Regions from separate parts of the Pseudomonas sp. GW821-FHT01E05 genome, predicted to be linked through region 4. Evidence: predicted binding sites of a transcription regulator. Region 4 holds the regulator's gene; each other region holds the start of a gene.
What was found. The regulator FliA, encoded in region 4, starts transcription of late flagellar genes. The targets are predictions, from matches to a motif close to CTAAAGTTTNNNNNNNNNNNGCCGNTAA.
Positions count from the first base shown of each region.

Region 1: motA (flagellar motor stator protein MotA) is a predicted target of FliA. The motif match lies at 1,883-1,910, and genes of this name have one in related genera.
Region 2: AC07W5_RS24610 (flagellar protein MotY) is a predicted target of FliA. The motif match lies at 1,156-1,183, and genes of this name have one in related genera.
Region 3: AC07W5_RS28070 (methyl-accepting chemotaxis protein) is a predicted target of FliA. The motif match lies at 1,783-1,810, and genes of this name have one in related genera.

Region 1 is NZ_JBWKWW010000002.1:245,429-251,295, forward strand. Features, by position in the region: gene motB (flagellar motor protein MotB) at 1-960, opposite strand, end outside; gene motA (flagellar motor stator protein MotA) at 964-1,815, opposite strand; gene AC07W5_RS04675 (HDOD domain-containing protein) at 1,981-3,519, shown strand; gene AC07W5_RS04680 (rhodanese-like domain-containing protein) at 3,563-4,378, shown strand; gene asd (archaetidylserine decarboxylase) at 4,397-5,257, shown strand; gene serB (phosphoserine phosphatase SerB) at 5,402-5,867, opposite strand, start outside.
Region 2 is NZ_JBWKWW010000013.1:9,719-15,585, reverse strand. Features, by position in the region: gene AC07W5_RS24615 (argininosuccinate synthase) at 1-40, opposite strand, end outside; gene AC07W5_RS24610 (flagellar protein MotY) at 170-1,078, opposite strand; gene pyrC (dihydroorotase) at 1,249-2,295, shown strand; gene rnt (ribonuclease T) at 2,292-2,969, shown strand; gene AC07W5_RS24595 (peroxiredoxin) at 3,044-3,646, opposite strand; gene AC07W5_RS24590 (bacterioferritin-associated ferredoxin) at 3,963-4,181, shown strand; gene bfr (bacterioferritin) at 4,382-4,852, shown strand; gene grxD (Grx4 family monothiol glutaredoxin) at 5,023-5,364, opposite strand; gene AC07W5_RS24575 (molybdopterin oxidoreductase family protein) at 5,489-5,867, opposite strand, start outside.
Region 3 is NZ_JBWKWW010000018.1:75,090-80,956, reverse strand. Features, by position in the region: gene AC07W5_RS28080 (2OG-Fe(II) oxygenase family protein) at 1-314, opposite strand, end outside; gene AC07W5_RS28075 (transporter) at 625-1,647, opposite strand; gene AC07W5_RS28070 (methyl-accepting chemotaxis protein) at 1,927-3,552, shown strand; gene AC07W5_RS28065 (hypothetical protein) at 3,677-3,904, shown strand; gene AC07W5_RS28060 (PepSY domain-containing protein) at 4,013-4,327, opposite strand; gene AC07W5_RS28055 (glycerophosphodiester phosphodiesterase) at 4,477-5,604, opposite strand; gene AC07W5_RS28050 (antibiotic biosynthesis monooxygenase family protein) at 5,777-5,867, opposite strand, start outside.
Region 4 is NZ_JBWKWW010000010.1:146,996-152,862, reverse strand. Features, by position in the region: gene flhF (flagellar biosynthesis GTPase FlhF) at 1-213, shown strand, start outside; gene fleN (flagellar synthesis regulator FleN) at 333-1,163, shown strand; gene fliA (RNA polymerase sigma factor FliA) at 1,160-1,900, shown strand; gene AC07W5_RS21975 (chemotaxis response regulator CheY) at 2,067-2,438, shown strand; gene AC07W5_RS21970 (protein phosphatase CheZ) at 2,469-3,257, shown strand; gene AC07W5_RS21965 (chemotaxis protein CheA) at 3,285-5,513, shown strand; gene AC07W5_RS21960 (protein-glutamate methylesterase/protein-glutamine glutaminase) at 5,563-5,867, shown strand, end outside.

The sequences.
Region 1 (5,867 bases), on a different contig from region 4:
ATGGGCCGGCAGCGGCTGCTTGTCCGCCGGCAGAGCGTTCGGGTCGGCGGCCGCGCCTGGCACTTCACCTGGTGCGCCCTGCCCTGGTGTCGGCGCTGGCGCAGGCTCGGCACCTTGCTCGCCCTCGATGGCGCGCTGGGCTTTCTTGGTCAGCACGACGATATCGATCCGCCGGTTGACCGGATTGAACGGATGTTCACGGTCAAACAATGCCGACGAGGCGAAGCCCACCACCCTGGCCACTTGCGTATCCGGATAACCACCGGCAACCAGCGCCCGGCGCGCAGCGTTGGCACGGTTGGCCGACAGTTCCCAGTTACCAAAGTCGCCGGTGCCGGTGTAGGGTTTGGCATCGGTGTGACCGCTGACGCTGATCTTGTTCGGCACCGCTTTGATGGTGTCCGCCATGGCCAACAGGATGTCTTCGAAATACGGCTTCAGACGCGCACTGCCGGAGTCGAACATCGGCCGGTTCTCGGCGTCCATGATCTGGATGCGCAAACCGTCCGGGGTGATTTCGAAGAGAATCTGATCCTTGAATTTCTGCAGCTGCGGGCTCTCTTCAACCTTTTTCTGCAATTCTTGCAGCAGCAGCTCGAGACGTTCCTGCTCGACCTTTTCGGCCATATTTTCGACTTGATCGGTGTCGATGATGACCTTGTCCGGCTGCGGCTGCGACTTGACCTCTGGGTTGATGGTCTTTTCCGGCGCCAGCTGCGGCGAACCACCCAGGTCAATAATGAACGGCGTACCGCTCTCGGAAAAACCGATCGGGTCCTTGAAGTAACCGGCGATGGCGATCTTCTGTTCCGGGGTCGCCGTGGACAACAGCCACAACACCAGGAAGAACGCCATCATCGCCGTCGCGAAGTCAGCGAAGGCGATTTTCCAGGCGCCTCCGTGATGTCCGCCGGCGTAGCGCTTGACGCGCTTGATGATAATCGGTTGATTATTTTCCATGACTTAGCGACCGCGAACCGCTTGTTCCAGCTCTGCAAAGCTAGGACGGTGCGCCGGGTACAGAACCTTGCGCCCGAACTCCACTGCCAGCGACGGCGGCATGCCGGAGGCCGAAGCCACCAGTGAAGCCTTGATGGCCTCGTAGACGTTCAGTTCTTCCTTGGCATCGTGGGCCAGCGAATGAGCCAGCGGGCCGAAGAAGCCGTAGGCCGCGAGAATACCGAAGAAGGTACCGACCAGCGCCGCACCGACGTGCATGCCGATAGCTTTCTGGTCACCTTCGCCGAGAGAGGCCATGGTCACCACGATACCCAATACCGCCGCGACGATACCGAAACCGGGCATGGCATCGGCGATACCGTTGACCGCGTGAGAAGGATGCTCCAGATCTTCTTTCAGACTGAACAATTCCATGTCGAACAAGCCTTCAAGCTCATGGGGGGCCATGTTGCCGGAGGACATGATGCGCAAGTAATCACAGATGTACGCGGTCATGCGTTGATCTTTGAGCACGGCCGGGTACTTGGCGAAGATCGGGCTGGCGGCTGCATCTTCGATGTCGCTTTCAATCGCCATCATGCCTTCGCGACGGCTCTTGTTGAGGATCTCGTAGATCAGGCCCAGCACCTCCAGATAGAAGGTGTGAGTGAAACGCGAACTGAACATCCTCAGGGCTTTCTTGAGGACGTGCAGCGTCATGTAACCGGGGTTGGCCTGGAGGAACGCACCGAAGGCTGCACCACCAATGATCACGACCTCGAAAGGCTGAATCAGGGCGGCAATTTTGCCGTGGGAGAGCACGTATCCGCCGAGCACGCTCGCGAATACGACAATGATGCCGATGATTTTAGCCATAGTAGGAGAGTACTTATTGAGTCGGGTTCAAGGTCATATTCGGAAGTTAATAAAACTCTTCTTCTACTTATCGGCAAAACTGCGCCAGACTATAGCCCGATAAGGCGAAAAGCCAGTTTGCCCCCTTCTGGGCGTGTTAATTGTGAATGATGATCGCGCCCAGCCATGATTAATGAAACGACAGTCCCAACTGCAAAACCCAAGACCCTCGAAGGCTGGATAAAGCTCCTCGACGCCGTGTCTTTGCCGGTGCCGCAAACCAATCATGACCGGGTGTGCAAAGCCATCGCCGATAACCGCAGTTCGATGCGCGATATCGCCGAGCTCATGCAAGAAAGTCCCGCACTGGCCCTCAGCGTAATTCGCGAAGCCAACCGCCACACCCACGGAAACATGACCGAACCGGCCGAAAACCTTGAGATCGCGATCAATCGTCTCGGTTTGAAGCGCACCGAACAATTGCTCGCGCGCCTGCCAGCCTTGCCCCAGGAAGCAATCCCGATCGCGTTGCGGCAATTGCAACTGATCAGCCAGCACGCCACACAACAGGCCAACGGCCTGTTCGCCAGCCGCCTGGCGCGTCTGTGGCAAGACATCCATTGGGGCAGCTTGCTGTTCCTTTCGCCGCTCTGGCCATTGACGCTGACGCATCCGCAATTGCTGGAAGAGTGGGAGCTGAGGGTGATTCACAAGGGCGAGTCAGCGCGCAAGGTCGAACAGCAATTGTTCGGTGTGCGCCTGCTGGAATTGTGCCTGGCGCTTGTCGAAGTCTGGCGCTTGCCGGTCTGGGTTGCGCAGGGCTATCGCTTGTTGATCAACGAGCAGCGGGAATTGGTCAAGGTTCTGCACATCGCCCGTGACAGCGATCACCCTTTGCGTCAGCAACAGCGACTGGACGCCGCCCCTGCCTTGCGCCGCTGGCTGAATCAGCCGGCCAACACCGTGCTGCTGGCCAACGGCCTGGCGCTGTCGGCTCAGCATGCCTGGGACAGTCCGCACAATGTGCGCTGGCAGTACTTGACTGGCCTTTATCTGCAAGTACCGATGGACGAACTTCAGCAGCAACTGCACCAGCAAGCCGCACAGAGTGCACGCAACCATACAATGCCCGACCTCTGGCACCCGGCCCAAGCGTTGCTCTGGCCCTGGAACACGCGCCGCATTCATCGCGCCCTGCTCCCGACAGCACCGCCCTCGGCCGAAGACCTGGTGATGTGGCGCAAACACTGCACGCAATTGCTGGTAGAGCCGAGCCGATTCAACAACGCGATGCACCTGATCACCTTGGCCCGCGATGCGCTGGTGGCCTGCGGGATGCGCCGGGTGATGCTGTTGATGGCGGACCGTAGCCTGAGTAGCCTGCGGGTCCATCAGATTGCCGGCCTGCCCGAAGAGTCGGCCGCTCTGAACCTGCAGGTCAGCCAAAGCTCCGTGCTGCAACGCCTGCTGGCAAAACCGGCACAAATTCGCCTGACACCGGCCAGCAACGCACAATTTTCGGCACTGCTGCCCAACAGCCTGCGCAGCCAGTTCGGCGGTGAGCATCTATTGTTGCGCTCTCTGAGCAGTAACGGCCGGGTGGTGATGCTGTTGGTGGCCGACCAGGGCGGCGGCCCGTTCTCGGAAATCACTGTGCAGGCCTTCGGAAAAACCGCACAGTGCATCGAAAAGGCCCTGCACAGCTTTACCAACCGCGGTACCTGACGCTTGCGCTACAATCCTCCCTTTTTTGCTCTGGAGACCTCACATGCCTGATTTCTCTGGCTTGCCGTTGGTGATTGAACCCGGCGACCTGCTCGCCCGCCTCGACGCCCGCGAACTGATCCTGGTCGACCTGACCAGCAGCGCCCGCTACGCAGAGGGACATATTCCCGGCGCACGCTTCGTCGATCCTAAACGTACTCAGCTTGGACAGGCGCCTGCGCCGGGCCTGTTGCCGACACAGGCCACTCTTGAAGCGTTGTTCGGTGAACTGGGACACAACCCCGATGCGGTCTACGTGGTCTATGACGACGAAGGCGGCGGTTGGGCCGGGCGCTTTATCTGGCTGCTGGATGTCATCGGCCACAGCCACTACCACTATGTCGACGGCGGCCTGCTGGCCTGGCTGACAGAAGGTTTGCCAATGTCGATCCAGGTCCCGGCTGCGGTGGGTGGCCCAGTCGCCCTGACCCTGCACGACGAACCCACCGCCACCCGCGAATACTTGCAAAGCCGTTTGGGCGCTGTCGACCTGGCGATCTGGGATGCGCGCGGCCCACTGGAATACTCCGGCGAAAAAGTCCTCGCGGCCAAAGGCGGGCATATCCCCGGCGCGGTCAATTTTGAATGGACGGCCGGCATGGATCAGGCGCGCAACCTGCGCATTCGCAAGGACATGCCGCAGATCCTCGAAAAACTCGGCATCACCAAAGACAAAGAAGTGATCACCCACTGCCAGACTCACCATCGCTCTGGCTTCACCTATCTGGTGGCCAAGGCGCTCGGTTATCCGCGAGTCAAAGGCTACGCCGGCTCTTGGGGCGAATGGGGCAACCACCCCGACACGCCTGTAGAGATTTAAGGTTTTTAAGGACAGTTAATGAAAAAGCGTTTGTTTATCCTCAGCCAGTACTTGCTGCCCCATCACCTGCTTTCGCGCCTGGCCGGCTGCATTGCCGAATGCCGCGTGCGCTGGTTCAAGAATGCCTTCACCGCCTGGTTCGCCAAGCGTTATCAGGTAGACATGTCCCAAGCGCTGGTCGAAGACCTGACCGCTTACGAACACTTCAACGCCTTCTTCACCCGCGCCCTGAAAGAGGGTGCACGACCACTGGACCAGACGCCGGGCGCGATCCTCAGCCCGGCGGACGGTGCGGTCAGCCAGCTTGGCCCGATCGAACACGGTCGCGTATTCCAGGCCAAAGGCCACAGCTTCAGCGTGCTGGAGCTGCTCGGCGGCGATGCCGCTGCAGCCGCGCCGTTCATGGGTGGCGATTTCGCCACTATTTACCTGTCACCCAAGGACTACCATCGCGTGCACATGCCACTGGCCGGTACCCTGCGCGAGATGGTTTACATCCCGGGCCGGATTTTCTCGGTCAACCAGACCACCGCCGAAAATGTCCCGGAACTGTTCGCCCGCAACGAGCGCGTGGCGTGCATATTCGATACCGAGCGCGGGCCGATGGCCGTGGTATTGGTGGGGGCGATGATTGTCGCTTCGGTTGAAACGGTCTGGGCCGGGCTGGTGACGCCGCCCAAGCGCGAGCTGAAAACCGTACGTTACGACGAAGCCGCACGTGCGCCGATCCATCTGGAGAAAGGCGCTGAACTGGGACGCTTCAAACTCGGTTCTACCGCCGTCGTATTGTTCGGGCCGGATCAGGTGAAATGGGCTGAAGGACTGGTTGCCGGTTCGGCGGTACAGATGGGGCAAGGCATGGCTTTGCCTGAGGCGTAAGCGCTTCCCCCCCTGGTTTTTCGCCCCACGAGCGTTCGTGGAGGCGAAAAAGGCGATGGCCAGCACCTTTGTCGCCGCTTCGCGGGCAAGCCTCGCTCCTACCTTGTAGAAGCGAGGCTTGCCCGCGAAGGTACTCTGTCAGTCTCAGAGCTGCCCGTCGCGATCTCTGAAACCAAGCAAATACAGCACCCCATCCAACCCCAATGTCGAGATCGCCTGCTTGGCCGATTGCTTGACCAGTGGCTTGGCACGGAACGCTACACCAAGACCGGCAATCGCCAGCATCGGCAAGTCGTTGGCACCGTCGCCAACAGCGATGGTCTGCTCCAGGCGCAAGCCTTCCTTGTGGGCCAGTTCGCGCAGCAAGTCAGCCTTGCGCTGAGCGTCCACGATCGGCTCGACCGCAACACCCGTAACCTTGCCATCGACCACTTCCAGTTCGTTGGCGAACACGTAATCAATGCCCAATTTGGCTTGTAACTGCTTGGCGAAGTAAGTGAAGCCGCCGGAGAGGATTGCCGTCCTGTAGCCCAGACGCTTGAGCTCGGCGAACAGCGTTTCAGCCCCTTCGGTCAACCGCAGCGAAGCGCCGATCGAATCCAGCACGTTG
Region 2 (5,867 bases), on a different contig from region 4:
CGCCGGAATACGCCAGAACGACCTTGTTTACGTCCGCCATGCCATTACTCCACCGGGTTGTACGGAAAGCTTTCTAGTCTACCGCTCAAACCGGATATTTTACAGAGGCGCGACAGCTTATGACGATGAAGCGACAGATTATGTCGAGCGAGCGACGATTACAGCGGTTTCAGGACGTCGCCGCGGTATTGCCCGTGGAGCTGATCTGGGGGGCCGGCTTTTCGGCAGGTGCAACACGCTCAAGCTGAACATTGACCCGGCGATTCCTGGCCCGATTGGCGGGATTGGTGTTGGGCGCCAGAGGATAACTCTCGCCGTGAAATCGCATGCTGATCTGCGACTCCTGGATGCCGTTGGCCTTGAAAAAGTCCATCACCGCCAAGGCTCTGCGCCGCGACAGATCGCGATTGGTCAGACGATTGCCGCTGTTGTCCGAGTGACCGTCCAGTTCGATGTGATTGACGGTTGGATCAGCCTTGAGGAACTCCAGCACCACCTGCAATCTGGCCTTGGCCTGCGCATCCAGGTCGATGCCACCGCCTGGAAAGCCGACCTCGGCATGCTTCACTTGTTCGAAGTTCATCGGCAACAGCTTGGCTGTGCACGCTTGATAGTCGCTGTAGGCCTTGTTGAATTTGACCGGCAACAAACGAACTTCGGAAACACGACCCTCACGGGAATAATGGCGAACCACCGGGCTACGACCATCCATCAGGCCACTGAACAATCGACCGGCCTGCGCCTGCGAGCTGTTAAACAGTACATCGCCGCTGCCGGCTCTCACCGAACCCAGATTGATGTCGCCGCGCCCCGGCTGCCAGGGCGCAGCCGCCGCCAACAAGGTCGCCGAGCCGCCACCGAGCATCGAGTTGTAGGCCTTGAGGCGGAACGTCGCCTGCTCGCCTGCACGCCGAACAAACTCACCCGAGCCAAAATCGGTAATAGGTTGAGTCAGACGGCACTCGAACTTGTCGCCTTCGACCTTCCACTCGATGCTCTCCAGACGCGTCTGGAAAGTCAGAGCCATCGCGGGCAGGCTGACAAACACACTGAGCAAGGCTAAATAACGCTGGCGCACGGGAGGCTCCACTGGCTTCTACACAAAAGACCGACACACGTTTACGGCATATCACTTGTTTACAGCACACCTATGGGATATCGGAAGCTTGCTGCAAAACTTGATAGCGAGTGCCTGAGAGAGTCTTTTCCGGTAGCATTCCCTTCAGTTTGACCCGCCTGGAATCCCCAATGTCCGACCGCCTGACCCTGCTGCGTCCCGACGACTGGCATATACATCTTCGCGATGGTGCTGTGCTAGCCAATACTGTTGCGGATGTCGCGCGCACCTTTGGTCGCGCCATCATCATGCCCAACCTGGTACCACCGGTGCGCAACGCCGCGCAAGCCGATGCCTATCGCCAGCGCATTCTCGCTGCGCGCCCGGCCGGCAGCCGTTTCGAACCGTTGATGGTGCTCTACCTGACCGATCGTACCGAGCCTCAAGAGATTCGCGAGGCCAAGGCCAGTGGTTTCGTCCACGCCGCCAAGCTCTATCCGGCCGGTGCGACCACCAACTCGGACTCTGGTGTCACCAGCATCGACAAGATCTTTCCCGCATTGGAGGCCATGGCCGAAGTCGGGATGCCGTTGCTGATTCACGGTGAAGTCACTCGCGGCGACGTCGATGTCTTCGACCGTGAAAAGCTGTTCATCGACGAACACCTGCGTCGGGTCGTGGAACGCTTCCCGACACTCAAAGTGGTGTTCGAACACATCACCACCCGCGAGGCCGTCCAGTTCGTCAGTGAGGCGGACGCCAATGTGGGCGCAACCATCACCGCCCATCACCTGCTGTACAACCGCAACCACATGCTGGTTGGCGGGATTCGCCCGCACTTCTATTGCTTGCCGATCCTCAAACGCAATATCCACCAGGAAGCACTGCTCGACGCCGCCACCAGTGGCAGCGAGAAGTTCTTCCTCGGCACCGATTCGGCACCGCACGCTCAACACGCCAAAGAAGCCGCGTGTGGTTGTGCCGGTTGCTACACCGCTTATGCTGCGATCGAGATGTACGCCGAAGCCTTCGAACAGCGCAATGCGCTGGACAAGCTCGAAGGCTTCGCCAGTTTGCACGGCCCGCGCTTCTATGGCCTGCCCGCAAACACCGACCGCATCACCCTGGTTCGCGAAGAGTGGACCGCCCCTACCAGCCTGCCGTTTGGCGAGCTGTCTGTAATCCCGCTGCGCGCCGGTGAAAAACTGCGCTGGCGTCTGCTGGAGAAACACTCGTGAGTGAAGACCATTTCGACGACGACCAAGACGGCCATAACGGTGGCGGCGGTTCGCGCCATCCGATGGCGGCCAGGTTTCGTGGCTACCTGCCGGTAGTCGTCGATGTTGAAACCGGTGGTTTCAACTCTGCCACCGATGCATTGCTGGAAATCGCAGCAGTCACCATCGGCATGGACGAAAAAGGTTTCGTGTTCCCCGAACACACCTATTTTTTCCGGGTCGAGCCTTTCGAAGGCGCGAACATCGAAGCAGCGGCTCTGGAGTTTACCGGGATCAAGCTCGATCATCCGCTGCGCATGGCGGTCAGCGAAGAAACGGCCCTGACCGACATCTTCCGCGGCGTACGCAAGGCCCTGAAGGCCAATGGCTGCAAACGCGCGATTCTGGTGGGGCATAACAGCAGCTTCGATCTGGCCTTCCTCAACGCCGCTGTCGCGCGTCTGGACATGAAACGCAACCCTTTTCACCCGTTCTCCAGCTTCGACACTGCAACGCTGGCCGGTCTGGCGTATGGTCAAACCGTGCTGGCGAAGGCCTGTCAGACTGCCGATATCGACTTCGACGGTCGCGAGGCCCACTCGGCGCGCTACGATACCGAGAAGACTGCCGAGCTGTTCTGCGGCATCGTCAACCGCTGGAAACAAATGGGTGGCTGGGAAGACTTTAACGACTGATCACGTCGCCTGAAGAAATCACGCCCATAAAAAAACCGGCCTCTCAGCCGGTTTTTTTATGCGTGACGCGCAGCTTACAGCTTGCCGGCGTTCTCGCTCAGGTAAGCAGCAACGCCTTCTGGCGAAGCGGTCATACCTTTGTCGCCTTTTTTCCAGTTAGCCGGGCAGACTTCGCCGTGCTCTTCGTGGAATTGCAGGGCATCGACCAGACGCAGCAGTTCGTCCATGTTACGGCCCAGTGGCAGGTCGTTGACGATTTGCGAACGGACAACACCTTTGTCGTCGATCAGGAATGCGCCACGGAAGGCCACGCCGCCTTCGGACTCAACGTCGTAGGCCTTGCAGATTTCGTGTTTCATGTCTGCAGCCATGGTGTATTGAACCTGACCGATGCCGCCGGCATTGATCGGGGTGTTGCGCCAGGCGTTGTGGGTGAAGTGGGAGTCGATGGAAACAGCGACTACTTCAACGTTGCGCGCCTTGAATTCAGGAATGCGGTGGTCCAGAGCAATCAGCTCGGACGGGCAGACAAAGGTAAAGTCCAGTGGGTAGAAGAACACCAGGCCGTATTTGCCTTTGATGGCCGAGGACAGGGTGAAGCTATCTACGATCTCGCCATTGCCAAGTACGGCGGCGACGGTGAAGTCAGGGGCTTGTTTGCCTACGAGTACGCTCATTGGATATCTCCTGGTGTGGTGGAGTGAAGGACAAGATCCAGCCAAGTCTGCCACGGGTCAGCGACAACTCTGTGACGTGATCTCCCTTCGCAAGGACCGAGCATCATACACCGCGTTTTTGACCTGTCCTTAGCGGTTTTTATTACGACGTTAAAAAGCCGGTCTGACATTTGAAGACATCACCATCAAAGCTCCAATACCGTTCGTCAGCCAACCCCCATGCCAGCTCAAAGCTTTCAGAAAGCACTTTGACAATCATTCTCGTTAACATTAAGATCCATCGCAATTGAGCCATAACCAGCGACGGTTCTCACATATGTATGTCTGCCTCTGCACAGGCGTCACTGACGGGCAAATCCGCGATGCGATCTTTGACGGTTGCTGCAGCTACCGTGAGGTGCGCCAAGCCACCGGTGTTGCCAGCCAATGCGGCAAATGCGCATGCCTTGCCAAACAAGTGGTACGCGAAACCCTGACCGAACTGCAAAGCAGCCAGGCCGCGATCCCCTACCCAGTAGAATTTTCCGCCGCTTAAATTACGTATTTGAAAGAACCGGACTTAATGTCCGGTTTTTTTATGCCTAGAATTCAATCGCTTAGCACTAAGACGCGGAACACAAACATTCTTATTCCGATTAATTTTCATATATTATTCAATAACTTAGGTTTGACACTTGTAATTGCGCGGCTCAAACTCTGCTTTATATACAGCGAAGACAGGACAGGACTTCCATCATGAAAGGCGACATTACAGTCATCCAGCATCTCAACAAGATCCTTGCCAATGAGCTGGTCGCGATCAATCAGTACTTCCTGCATGCGCGCATGTATGAAGATTGGGGCCTGAACAAACTCGGCAAACACGAGTACCACGAATCCATCGACGAGATGAAACATGCGGACAAGCTGATCAAGCGCATCCTGTTTCTCGAAGGCCTGCCAAACGTACAAGACCTCGGCAAGCTGCATATTGGTGAACACACCAAGGAAATGCTTGAGTGCGACCTGCGCATCGAGAGAACCGGCCACGCCGACCTCAAGGCAGCCATCGCTCACTGTGAAGTGACTGGTGACTTTGGTAGCCGTGAACTACTGGAAGATATTCTCGAGTCCGAAGAAGAACATATCGACTGGCTGGAAACCCAACTGGGCCTGATCGATAAAGTCGGTCTTGAGAACTACCTGCAATCGCAGATGGGCGAATAACCTGGCGCCAAAATCTCGACATAACAAAAAGCCCCGCCTTCTTTCGAGAGGCGGGGCTTTTGCGGTGATTACTCACTACCTCTGCAGGAGCTCGGCTTGCCGGCGATGGCGTCCTTGAGATGGCCATCGCGAGCAAGCTCGGCTCCTACACCTACACCTACAGGATCGCGTCAGGCTTCAGTCTTGTTCGCTGCGGCTTTTTCGACAGCAGCTTTGATCGTGGCCTGCAATGAACCGTCGGCGGCCATTTCAGTCATGATGTCGCTACCGCCGACCAACTCACCGCCGACCCACAATTGCGGGAAGGTTGGCCAGTTGGCGTATTTTGGCAGGTTGGCGCGGATTTCCGGGTTCTGCAGGATGTCCACATAAGCGAACTTCTCACCACAGCCCATGACGGCCTGAGCGGCTTTCGCAGAGAAGCCACACTGCGGGGCATTCGGCGAGCCTTTCATGTAAAGCAGAATGGTGTTGTTGGCAATCTGCTCTTTAATAGTTTCAATGATATCCATGAAGCACCTCGGCTGAACTTTCCGACTCAGTTGTCGGCACGGTGGCGCATTGTAACGGAAAGCCGGGCGCCATGCTCGGTCTCCCCGACAGACACTCATCATCGCAGATTTCATCCAGCGGCACTCAGGCCGCCGCCACCTTGACTGGCACGCCGTTCAACGCTGCGTTGCCCGAAAGCTCATCCAGCTGTCGCTCATCAGTAAGGTCATTGGCGCTGGCACCCGGCTGGCCGCTGGCAATCCCCATCTGCACACCTGGCCGCGCATGTCCCCAACCATGAGGCAGACTGACCACACCCGGCATCATCTCAACACTTGCCAACACTTCAACTTCGATGGCTCCGACCCGTGAGCTGACACGCACCCGCTGCCCATCACTGAGGCCGCGACTGGCCAGGTCATCCGGGTGCATCAGCAATTGATGACGCGGTTTGCCTTTCACCAGGCGGTGATAGTTGTGCATCCAGGAGTTGTTACTGCGCACATGCCGACGGCCGATCAGC
Region 3 (5,867 bases), on a different contig from region 4:
GGCACATCGAAAATGTAGTCCTTGGGGTCGGCGCCAATTTCCAGGGTGAAGGCGCGAATCAGCTCCTTGACCTGCAGACTGTTGGTGAACTGGCCCTTGAGCCGGGTTACCTGGATGACGAATTCTTCGACCGGCATCAGCGTGTGCAGGGACTGGTGATCAGTCTCGCCGTCAAACGCCGCGGTGATGCTTTGCCGGGCGAATGCGCACAGTTCTTTGGCTGCGTTGAGCTGGGTGTTCAGGAAGATATCGCCAGCGTAGATGGCGCTTTTGAAGTCAGCTTTGTTCTGAAGCTGATTAATATACAAATTCACGGTTTCCCCCTCCTGAATACGTTGGGTCTCTAAAGAGTCGGCACAAAGGTAACAAACTGAAGTGCAATCCAGCGGATGCTGGAGCAAAAGGTCGTTAATACGCTGATTTTTCGACGAAATGCGTGTTGCGCTTGCCTGAGTCTGATTCGCTGGATAAAAAATCCCGAACCGATTGCCCGGTCCGGGATTTTTTCAGTTGTTGAGCGAGGCTTGGAACAACTGCGTAAACAGCCAATACAAACTGCCCGATAGCCCCAGCCGCAACGCGATCCGTAGCAGCTGCTACAGGGATTGTGCAAGCCCGCTTGACTCAATAATCCTGGCGCTTGCGAAATGCCCAACGCCCGGCCAGCACGGTAAAGGTCGCCACCAGTGCCACCAGAATCCAGAAGCCCTCGGGGTCGCCCGAGAGCGGGATGCCACCGACGTTCATGCCAAAGAAGCCGGCAATGATGTTGATCGGCAGCGCCAGCACAGTGACCACGGTCAGGGTGAACAGGGTGCGGTTGCTTTGTTCGTTGAGGTTGGCGGCGATTTCTTCTTGCAGCAGTTTGATGCGTTCGCCCAGGGCCGTGAGGTCGTTGATGATCAGCGCAAACTCCTCCGTGGACTTGCGCAGCTCCTTGACGTCCTCCTTCTGTAGCCACTGCGGTGGGCGGTTGAGCAGCCGCAGCAACGACCCCGGTTCAAGCGCCAACAAGCGTTGCAGGCGCACCAGCACCCGGCGGTTTGTACCCAGTTCGGCGCGGTTGGTGGACAGGCGCGAGGACAATAGCTGGTCTTCGATCTGGTCGACGCTGATGCTGGTTTTGCGCACGATCTGGGTCAGCACTTCGCCCTGATCACGCAGCAGATGTACCAGCAGTTCCAGTGGCGAGCGAAAGCGTTCACCGGCCTTGACCGAGGAACGCAGCTTGTCCACTGAGTGCAAGGGTTGCAGGCGGGCGCTGATGATCAGGCGGCTGCGGGCGCAGACCCACAGGGTCGAGATGTCCGAAGACACCATGCTGCTCAGGTTGAACACCACATCGTTGACCACTGCCAGCAGCGCCGTATCGACGTGTTCGATGCGTGTAGAACGTGAACCTTCATGCAGCGCTTCGAAGAATTCTTCTGGCAAATCCAGATGGGTTTTCATCCAGCGCTCGCAGGCGGCGTGGGCCAGGTTGAGGTGCAACCAGAGAAACTCGTCTGTGTCAGCGGGTTGTTTCAAGCATTCCAGAGCCTTGGCCGAATCGATTTCACGGCCGCGTTCGCCGGGGCGAAAACTGAAACCGTAGAGCAGGCCGAACAGATCAGAGTCGCGATGGCGTTGGTCGATACTGTGGTTCATGGAGTCTCGCTGGCGGGAGGTGCCTGTAGGACGTTTCACAGGCTCACTTGAACCGCATCATGGCAAGGCTGTTTGACGGTTTTGTGACAGTTTGGCGACGCGGGCGAGTGAGCGATGACCAGTGGTCGGAACCCTTTAAAGAATGCGAACAGCGCGCCGATCACGCTCACGTAATCTTTCGTGTTTTGGCCATAGGCCTGGTTGTTGGTGACAGGGATGTCTAGACGTCATGCATGCCCCTAGATGGCCTGCTTTATCCCTGTCATGAGATCCCACTCGATGTTTTTGCAAAAATCCCTGAGAGCTCAAATTCTGGCAATGCTGAGCGGCAGCTTGATTGCGATGCTGTTGATTGCTCTGGCGTGCTTTCACTTTCTCTCCAGCGGTGTTCAGAGCTATCACAATCTGATCGAAGGCCCGCTGCACACCTCACAACTGATCGATGAGGCCAACCTGCAATTCAAAGTTCAGGTACAGGAATGGAAAAACGTACTGCTGCGTGGCAAGCAGCCGGCTGACCTGGACAAGTACTGGACGCAGTTTGAAGATCGCCAACGCGATGTTCAGGGCATTCTTGGCCAGCTGGCCAGCCAACCTGGAATCGATGCACAGCTCAAGACACGCATCGAGCGACTGCGTGAGGAACACCGGGTCTTGGGCACGGCCTATCAGAAGGGCCGCGACGCTTATCTGGCGGCAGGTGCTGATCCAACGGCCGGAGACGCTGCGGTCAAAGGTGTGGACCGCGCCGCCAGCGAGCAAATGGGCGAGCTGGTCAACGAGTTACGCAAGCAAGGCACCGAGCAATCGACATTGATCAGCGCCAGCGCCGATCGCACGGTGCTGCTGGCAATTGTGGTGATGCTTGCTTCGGGCCTGTTGATCGGTCTGTTCAGCCTGTGGCTGGTCAACCGCCATCTGGTGGAGCCGATCCGCAAGCTGATCGAGTATGTGGCGCAACTCAGTCAGGGTCGCTTTGCCGAGCGGGTGGCGAGCAATCGTCAGGATGAGTTGGGCAAGCTGGCCGTTGCCGCCAATACACTGAGGGATTTTCTCGCAGAAACCTTCAGCCATTTGCAGCGCAGTGCCTCGGATCTGGACAGTGCCAGCGGTGAGCTGAATTCCATTGCAAGCCTCATGACCCACGGTACCAACGAGCAATTCAACCGCACCGATCAAGTCGCCACGGCGATGAACGAAATGTCCGCCACCGTTCAGGAAGTCGCCCGCCACGCCGCCGACGCGGCGCGGGCTGCCGATGATGCCGATCACTCTGCTCGGCAGGGCGAAAAGGTCATGCAGGGGACGATTCACACCATCACTCAAATGCGCGGTGAAATCGCCAATACCGCTACGGTTATCCGGCGTCTGGAGGCCGACAGCGGGCGCATCGGCAAGGTGCTGGAAGTGATTCGCGGGATCGCCGAACAGACCAACCTGCTGGCGCTCAACGCGGCCATCGAAGCGGCCCGTGCCGGTGAGGCCGGGCGTGGGTTTGCCGTGGTCGCGGATGAAGTGCGCAGCCTGGCTCAGCGCACTGCGGCGTCGATCATCGAGATCAATCAAATCATCCAGACCGTTCAAACCGGCGCAGTGGATGCGGCCCAGGCGATCGAGAGTGGCCAGTCGCGCAGTGAAGAAAGCGTCGAACAGGTCACTCAGGCCGGTGCGATGCTGGAGCGCATCACTGTGGCGGTGGAAGCGATTCGCGACATGAACCGCCAAATCGCCACCGCCGCCGAACAGCAGACCTCGGTCGCCGAAGATATTTCGCGCAACCTCACCGAGATCACCTGCATCGCCAGTACTAACCTGGATAACGTGCAGCGCACCGAAGCGGCGAGCCAGAATCTGCACGGGTTGTCGGGGCAACTGAACGAGGTGACTGCACGTCTGAGTGCATGACCGGGCACCTCCAGGCGTGATTGTGTATCGGCTCGGTATCCGGGCCGGTACACGATAAATCTCAAGCTTGTACCGCTTACGTCGATGAGGAGGTTATCCCTAGACTCACATGGATCAACCACCCATGGTCAGCGTCACTTCCGTTTCGATCAATCAGAGCCTTTCTACAACGTCCAGCAAAACCACGATCACTGACAGTGCCGACACCAGCAAGACCGACAGCACCTCGTCAACGGCAGCAGGTAGCTCAGCCACCTCAGGCTCATTGCAGACCGCTACTGCCGCGCTGTTGCAAGCCTTGCAGAGCTCGAGCAGCAGCACCTCGGGCTCGTTGGTCAGTACCTCGGCATAACGTCGGGAGCCGGCGGTGATCGAGCGCGAACGCGGGCTTTGTGTTTTGCGCTAAAACGCAAAAAAAACCACGCGACCCAAAGGTCGCGCGGCTTTTACAGTGTTCCCGTTACTTGTCTTGTTTGTTGCTCAGCACCTGACCGGTCCTGGCGTCCAGGTGCACGTCCCACTCAACACCTTTGGCGTCGCGTATTTCGACCTGGTAGACGTAATCCGCGCCTTTTTTCTCAAGCCCGGTGTCGGTGATGTTGGCTGCCGTAGCTCCTGGATGCTGGGCGAGGGCGGCCTGGTTGAGTTTTTCCAGGTCCATGATGCTGCCATCTTTGAGCAGACCCGGAATCAGATCCGGGCGCACGTCAGCCCGGGCCAGGCCGGCGGTCAGGGTCAAGGCAGCAGCGGCGAACAGGGCAGTCAACGTTTTCATGAGTTCTTTCCTTGGGGTGAACTGTTTAAGTGGGACCAGCGTAGTCCGCCGAACTTAATTCACCCTTAATTGCACCTCAGCGCTGACGGTTCCGTTCGCCCATTCCTGCATGGGGCGCTATACGCCCCGGCTCACGGCCGATTGATCATTTAATAGCCGTTAGCCTCAAGCAACTGCGCGACGCTGGCCGGCGCCGGGCGTTTGAAGTACTTGAGCAGCTCGCTGGCGCGGTTGGTGAAGATGCCATCAACGCCGGCGTCCATCACCTTCTTGTAATCCACCGGTTCGTCGATGGTGTAGGCATGCACCAACAGACCTTTGTCGTGAGTGAAGGTGTTCATCCACGGCTGCACCAGGTCCGAATAGCTTTGATCGCCACCTGTGGTCAGGGCTGCCGAAGGTCCTGTACCGATGGCGCCTTGAGCCTTGGCGTAGTTGACCCATTTCTCGAATTCGGCTTTGTCCCTGGGTTCCTGTCTGGCGTACCAGGCGGCCTTGTCCTTTTCACCGCTGGCGGCGAAGCTGACATTGGATTTGGGTTCGATACTGCCTTCACCGACCCACAGCAGAAGGATTTTCGGTACCTGCGGCATTTCCTTTTGCAGCAGTTCCAGGCTGCTCTTCTCGAAGGTTTGCAGCACGACCTTGCCTTTGCCCTGGCCGACCGCCAAATCGCTTTTCGCCAGTTTCGAGCCGGTCGGGCTCAACCAGCCACGGTCCTGCAATTTATCTTTCAGGTCACGTTCGATACCCGGAAACTGCTTTGGCTCTTTGGTTTCGATGTACAGCCCGGGTTGGTGCTGCGGGTTGCCTTGCGCGATATCGATGATTTCGTCGAGGGTCAGGATCTTCAGGCCCACATACGAGGGGCGCGCACGGTCCGGGTACGCCTTGTTGAACCAACTGCCGGCATCCAGGGTTTTCAGTTCGGCCAGGGTGAACTCGTTGGCCGGACTGTCCTTGCGCTCGGGAAATTTACTGGCAACGTCAGTGGTGCGTTGCAGGTTGTTGTCATGCAGGGCAAACAGCACACCGTCTTTGCTGCGTTGCAGGTCCATTTCCAGGTAGTCGGCACCCAGGTCACGCGCCAGTTTGTAGGAGGCCGCGGTTGATTCCGGCGCATCGAAGGATGCGCCACGGTGGGCAATGACCGCCGGGTGTGGAACACCTATGGCGCTGGCCAGAGCGGTCGGGCTCGGCTGGCTGGTGGCCTGTGCCTGGCCAAGGCCGAGCATAAGGCTCAGCAACAGGGCACTTTTGCGGAAGGTGACGGGCATATTCGAAGTCCTTTCATAGAGAGCGATGTCCAAGGATTACCTTTTAACAACTGAACGCCACTTGTGCTATCGCCATACCGACATTACGTGTGTCAGAGCCGGTATTTCAGTGCTTTTGTGCGGCTCTGTGCAGTACTCGTTGGCCCGGCAGTTAACGCCCCCCGACGCTCGACTATTTCTCAAACCGATAAGCGCGCTCAACCTTGCACACCCGTGTATGACAAGCCTCATACCAGGTCGAGCGCCCCTGCTCGCGGACCTCG
Region 4 (5,867 bases):
CTGGGCGAAGTGTTGAGTCTGGCGATCAGTCACGAGTTACCCGTTGCTTATCTGACCGATGGGCCGCGGATTCCGGATGATCTGCATTTACCACGCCGCCATCAATTGGTCAGTCGCGCCGTGAGTGTGCAGATGCAGGAAGAACCCAGCGAAGAAGCCATGGCTGATATGTTCGCTGACCTCTACCACAGCCCGACCAAGCGGGTCGGCTAAGGTAATAACGAATAGATTGCAGTGAATCTACATCGATGGTCTGCCATGCATTGTTTCAGTGGTGAACGCGCAGCCAGTTATGTGGCCTCCGTCTAAGTAAGACAAGGTATAGAAAGAACATGGGCAGCATGCATCCCGTACAGGTGATTGCGGTGACCGGCGGCAAAGGTGGCGTCGGGAAGACTAACGTGTCAGTGAACTTGTCCCTGGCTCTAGCTGAGCTCGGCCGGCGCGTCATGCTGCTGGATGCCGATCTGGGGCTGGCGAACGTCGACGTTCTGTTGGGACTGACACCCAAACGCACTCTGGCCGATGTGGTCGAGGGGCGTTGTGAGTTGCGCGATGTACTGCTTCAGGGGCCAGGCGGCATTCGCATCGTCCCGGCAGCATCCGGTACGCAGAGCATGGTGCATCTGAGCCCGGCCCAACATGCCGGTCTGATCCAGGCCTTTAGCGATATCGGCGACAACCTCGACGTGCTGGTGATCGACACCGCCGCCGGTATTGGTGATTCGGTTGTCAGTTTTGTTCGCGCGGCCCAGGAAGTGCTGCTGGTGGTCTGCGACGAGCCGACCTCGATCACCGATGCCTATGCCCTGATCAAATTGCTCAATCGTGACCATGGCATGAACCGCTTCCGTGTGCTCGCCAACATGGCGCAGAGCCCGCAGGAAGGTCGCAATCTGTTCGCCAAGTTGACCAAGGTCACGGATCGCTTCCTGGACGTGGCCTTGCAGTACGTCGGTGCGGTTCCCTACGACGAGTGTGTGCGCAAGGCTGTGCAAAAGCAGCGTGCGGTCTATGAGGCCTTCCCTCGTTCGAAGTGCGCCCTGGCGTTCAAAGCCATTGCTCAGAAAGTCGATACCTGGCCGCTGCCTGCCAATCCACGCGGGCATCTGGAATTCTTCGTCGAGCGGCTGGTGCATCAAACGGCAGGGCCGGTGCTATGAGCGCCAGCGGGTACAACCTCTACAAGGCGTCGGCACGTGACAGCCAGTACGAGCTGATCGAGCGCTATGCGCCACTGGTCAAGCGTATTGCCTACCACTTGCTGGCACGCCTGCCAGCCAGTGTTCAGGTCGAGGATCTGATCCAGGCCGGGATGATCGGCTTGCTGGAAGTGTCGACCAAATACGACGCCAGCAAGGGCGCGAGTTTCGAGACTTATGCGGGGATCCGCATTCGTGGCGCGATGCTCGATGAAGTGCGTAAAGGTGACTGGGCTCCACGTTCGGTACACCGCAATACCCGGATGGTCAGTGACGCAATCCGCTCAATTGAAGCTAAAACCGGACGTGACGCTAAAGATCACGAGGTTGCGGCCGAACTCCAATTGAGTCTCGATGATTATTACGGGATTTTGAACGACACCTTGGGTAGTCGGTTGTTCAGCTTCGACGATCTGTTGCAGGACGGCGAGCATGAAGGGCTGCACGAGGATGGCGCGAGTGCTCATCTCGAGCCGTCGCGTGATCTGGAAGATGAACGCTTCCAGGCTGCGTTGGCGGACGCGATTGCCAATTTGCCGGAGCGTGAGCGACTGGTGTTGGCGCTGTACTACGACGAAGAGCTGAACCTCAAGGAAATCGGTGAGGTCCTGGGAGTCAGCGAATCGCGGGTCAGCCAGTTACACAGCCAGTGCGCGGCCCGTTTACGGGGGCGTTTGGGGGAGTGGCGAGCGCGCTGACAGGCAGTGTGGGGACACTGCGAACGAGGCTGGTATGGCGTAGCCGCACCGGTCACGGCCCGTTGTGCTCCATGCAACCGTTGAGTGTTACGCCGAATTGATTGAATGGCGCGTTCAGGTGCTGGGCGCGTTTTAAGACTGCTTGGAGGTCGAATTGGACAAGAACATGAAAATCCTCATCGTTGATGACTTCTCAACGATGCGGCGGATCATAAAAAACCTGTTGCGTGACCTTGGGTTCACCAACACGGTCGAGGCGGATGATGGTACTACCGCGATTCCGGTCCTCAACAGCGGGAGCATCGACTTTCTGGTAACGGACTGGAACATGCCCGGCATGACCGGTATCGACTTGCTGCGCCACGTGCGTGCCGATGAAAAGCTCAAGCACCTGCCGGTGTTGATGGTGACGGCCGAAGCCAAGCGCGAGCAAATCATCGAAGCCGCTCAGGCCGGCGTGAACGGCTATGTGGTCAAACCATTCACGGCTCAGGCGCTGAAAGAGAAGATCGAAAAAATCTTCGAACGCATCGGTTGATATGCGGAGCCAGTCCGCCACGGGGGAGCTATGGAGCATAACGAATCTTCACTGGGCGATTTTGAATCGACCCTGAAAAAACATGCCAGCGAACTGGTCGAAAGCCTTGAAAAAGGTAAATTCGGCGACGCCGTGCAACTGATCCATGAGCTCAACCAGACCCGTGATCGCGGCCTGTACCAAGAGGTAGGCAAGCTCACCCGCGAGCTGCATAGCGCAATTGTCAATTTTCATATTGACCCGCACATGCCGCAAGCCGAGGAGGTTTCACAGATCACGGATGCCACTGAGCGCCTGTCCTATGTGGTCAGGCTGACCGAGGCTGCGGCCAACCGCACCATGGACCTGGTCGAGAACAGCACCCCGTTGGTCAATGGCCTGAGCACCGAGGCTCAGGCCTTGAGCGTGGACTGGGGGCGGTTCATGCGTCGTGAAGTCGGTGCCGAGGAGTTCCGTGAACTGGCCCGGCGGGTAGACGGTTTCCTGACGCGTAGCGAGCAACAGACTCGTGTCGTGTCGAGCAATCTCAACGACATCCTGCTGGCTCAGGATTACCAGGACCTCACAGGCCAGGTGATCAAGCGCGTGACCCAATTGGTCACGGAAGTCGAAAGCAATCTGCTCAAACTCGTGTTGATGGCCAGTCACGTCGACCGGTTTGCGGGCATTGAACATGACCGCGAATCGATCCTCGCGGAAAAAGATCCGGAAAAACATCTGTCTCAGGGTGAAGGTCCGCAGATTCATGCCGATAAACGTGAAGACGTTATGTCCGGTCAGGACGATGTAGACGATTTGCTTTCCAGCCTTGGATTTTAGGCCGACTTATCAGGAGCACCCATACACATGAGCTTCGGCGCCGATGAAGAGATCCTTCAGGATTTCCTGGTTGAGGCCGGCGAGATTCTTGAGCAACTGTCCGAACAACTGGTTGAGCTTGAAAGCCGACCAGATGATGCGGACTTGCTCAACGCAATTTTTCGCGGTTTTCACACTGTAAAAGGGGGCGCCGGCTTCCTCCAGCTCAACGAGCTGGTGGAGTGCTGTCACATCGCCGAGAACGTCTTCGACATCCTGCGCAAGGGTGAGCGTCGGGTCGACTCGGAATTGATGGACGTGGTTCTGGAAGCGCTGGATGCCGTGAACGGTATGTTCACCCAAGTCCGCGAGCGCACCGCGATCACCGCTGCAACACCTGAATTATTGGCAGCGTTGGCGCGGCTGGCCGAGCCTGCCGCTGCCGATGTTGCACCGGCGGTTGAAGTGAGCGCCGAACCTGTCGTCGAGAGCGAATCGGGCGACATCACCGACAATGAGTTCGAACAGCTGCTCGATTCGCTCAATGCGGTCAAAGCCCAGGCAGAAACGCCTGCGGTGGTTCAGCTGGCTCCAGCGGCTCCAGGCAGCGATGAAATCACCGATGCCGAGTTCGAGTCGTTGCTCGATCAGTTGCACGGCAAGGGCCAGTTCGCCGTTGACGCCGTCACGGCACAAGCTGAGCCTGCTGCGCCAAAGGGCGAAGCGGCCAGCAACGAGATTACCGACGACGAATTCGAAGCATTGCTCGATCAGTTGCACGGCAAAGGTACATTCGCGGTAGATGCACTGGATGCGGCGATCGCTTCGGTGCCAGCTGCTGCCCTGCCAAGTGCTCTGGCGGCTGGCAGTGATCTGATTTCCGATCATGAGTTCGAGTCGTTGCTTGACGAGTTGCACGGCAAAGGCAAGTTCACTGAAGTACCTGCTGCTGCGACTGCGGTAGTGGCGGCGCCTGTTGCCAAAGCGGTTGCACAGCTGGTCACAAAAGCACCTGAAGCCAGGGCCCAAGCGCCAGAGCCGGCGGCTCCTGCACCGGCTGCGGCCAGAGCGCCTGCGGCTGCGTCATCGGAAAAACCGGCCAGTGAAGCCGAGACCACCGTGCGGGTCGATACCGCGCGGCTGGACGAGATCATGAACATGGTCGGCGAATTGGTGCTGGTCCGTAACCGCTTGGTCCGTCTGGGCCTCAATAGCGGCGATGAAGCCATGTCCAAAGCCGTGTCGAACCTCGACGTGGTGACGGCCGATCTGCAAACCGCGGTGATGAAAACCCGGATGCAGCCGATCAAGAAAGTCTTCGGTCGCTTCCCGCGACTGGTACGCGATCTGGCTCGCCAGTTGAAGAAAGAGATCAACCTGGAGCTGGTCGGCGAAGAAACCGACCTCGACAAGAACCTCGTCGAGGCCCTGGCCGACCCGTTGGTCCACTTGGTGCGCAACGCGGTCGACCACGGTATCGAGTCCCCGGAAGAACGCGAAGCATCGGGCAAGTCCCGTGGCGGCAAGGTGATTCTGGCGGCCGAGCAAGAAGGCGACCATATCCTGCTGTCGATCTCCGATGACGGCAAGGGCATGGACCCGAGTGTCCTGCGTTCCATTGCGGTGAAACGCGGTGTGATGGACAAGGATGCCGCTGATCGTCTGAGCGACACCGAATGCTACAACCTGATTTTTGCACCAGGTTTCTCGACCAAAACCGAGATTTCCGACGTGTCGGGTCGTGGTGTGGGCATGGACGTGGTGAAAACCAAGATTTCCCAGCTCAACGGTTCGATCAACATCTACTCGACCAAGGGCCAGGGCTCGAAGATCGTCATCAAGGTCCCGTTGACCCTGGCGATCATGCCGACGCTGATGGTCATGCTCGGCAACCAGGCCTTTGCTTTCCCGCTGGTCAACGTCAACGAGATTTTCCATCTCGACCTGTCGCGCACCAACGTGGTCGATGGCCAGGAAGTGGTGATCGTGCGCGACAAAGCGCTGCCTCTGTTCTATCTCAAGCGCTGGCTGGTCGCTTCCGCCGCTCACGAAGAGCAGCGTGAAGGCCATGTGGTGATCCTTTCAGTGGGCACCCAGCGGATCGGCTTTGTCGTCGATCAACTGGTCGGTCAGGAAGAGGTGGTCATCAAGCCATTGGGCAAGATGCTTCAGGGAACCCCGGGCATGTCCGGCGCCACCATCACCGGTGACGGCCGCATTGCGCTGATTCTCGATGTTCCGAGCATGCTCAAGCGTTACGCCGCACGGCGTATTTGATTCTGATGGAGCGGGGCGACTGAGCCTCGCTCCGTCTAACGGAGTGTTTATGGCAGTCAAAGTCCTGGTGGTGGACGATTCGGGGTTTTTCCGCCGCCGCGTCTCGGAAATTCTTTCAGCGGATCCGAGCATCCAGGTCGTCGGTACGGCGACCAACGGCAAAGAAGCGATCGATCAGGCGCTGGCCCTCAAGCCAGACGTGATCACCATGGACTACGAGATGCCGATGATGGATGGCATCACGGCGGTGCGGCACATCATGCAGCGCTGCCCGACTCCGGTATTGATGTTCTCCTCGCTGACCCATGAAGGCGCCCGGGTAACCCTCGACGCTCTGGATGCCGGTGCGGTGGA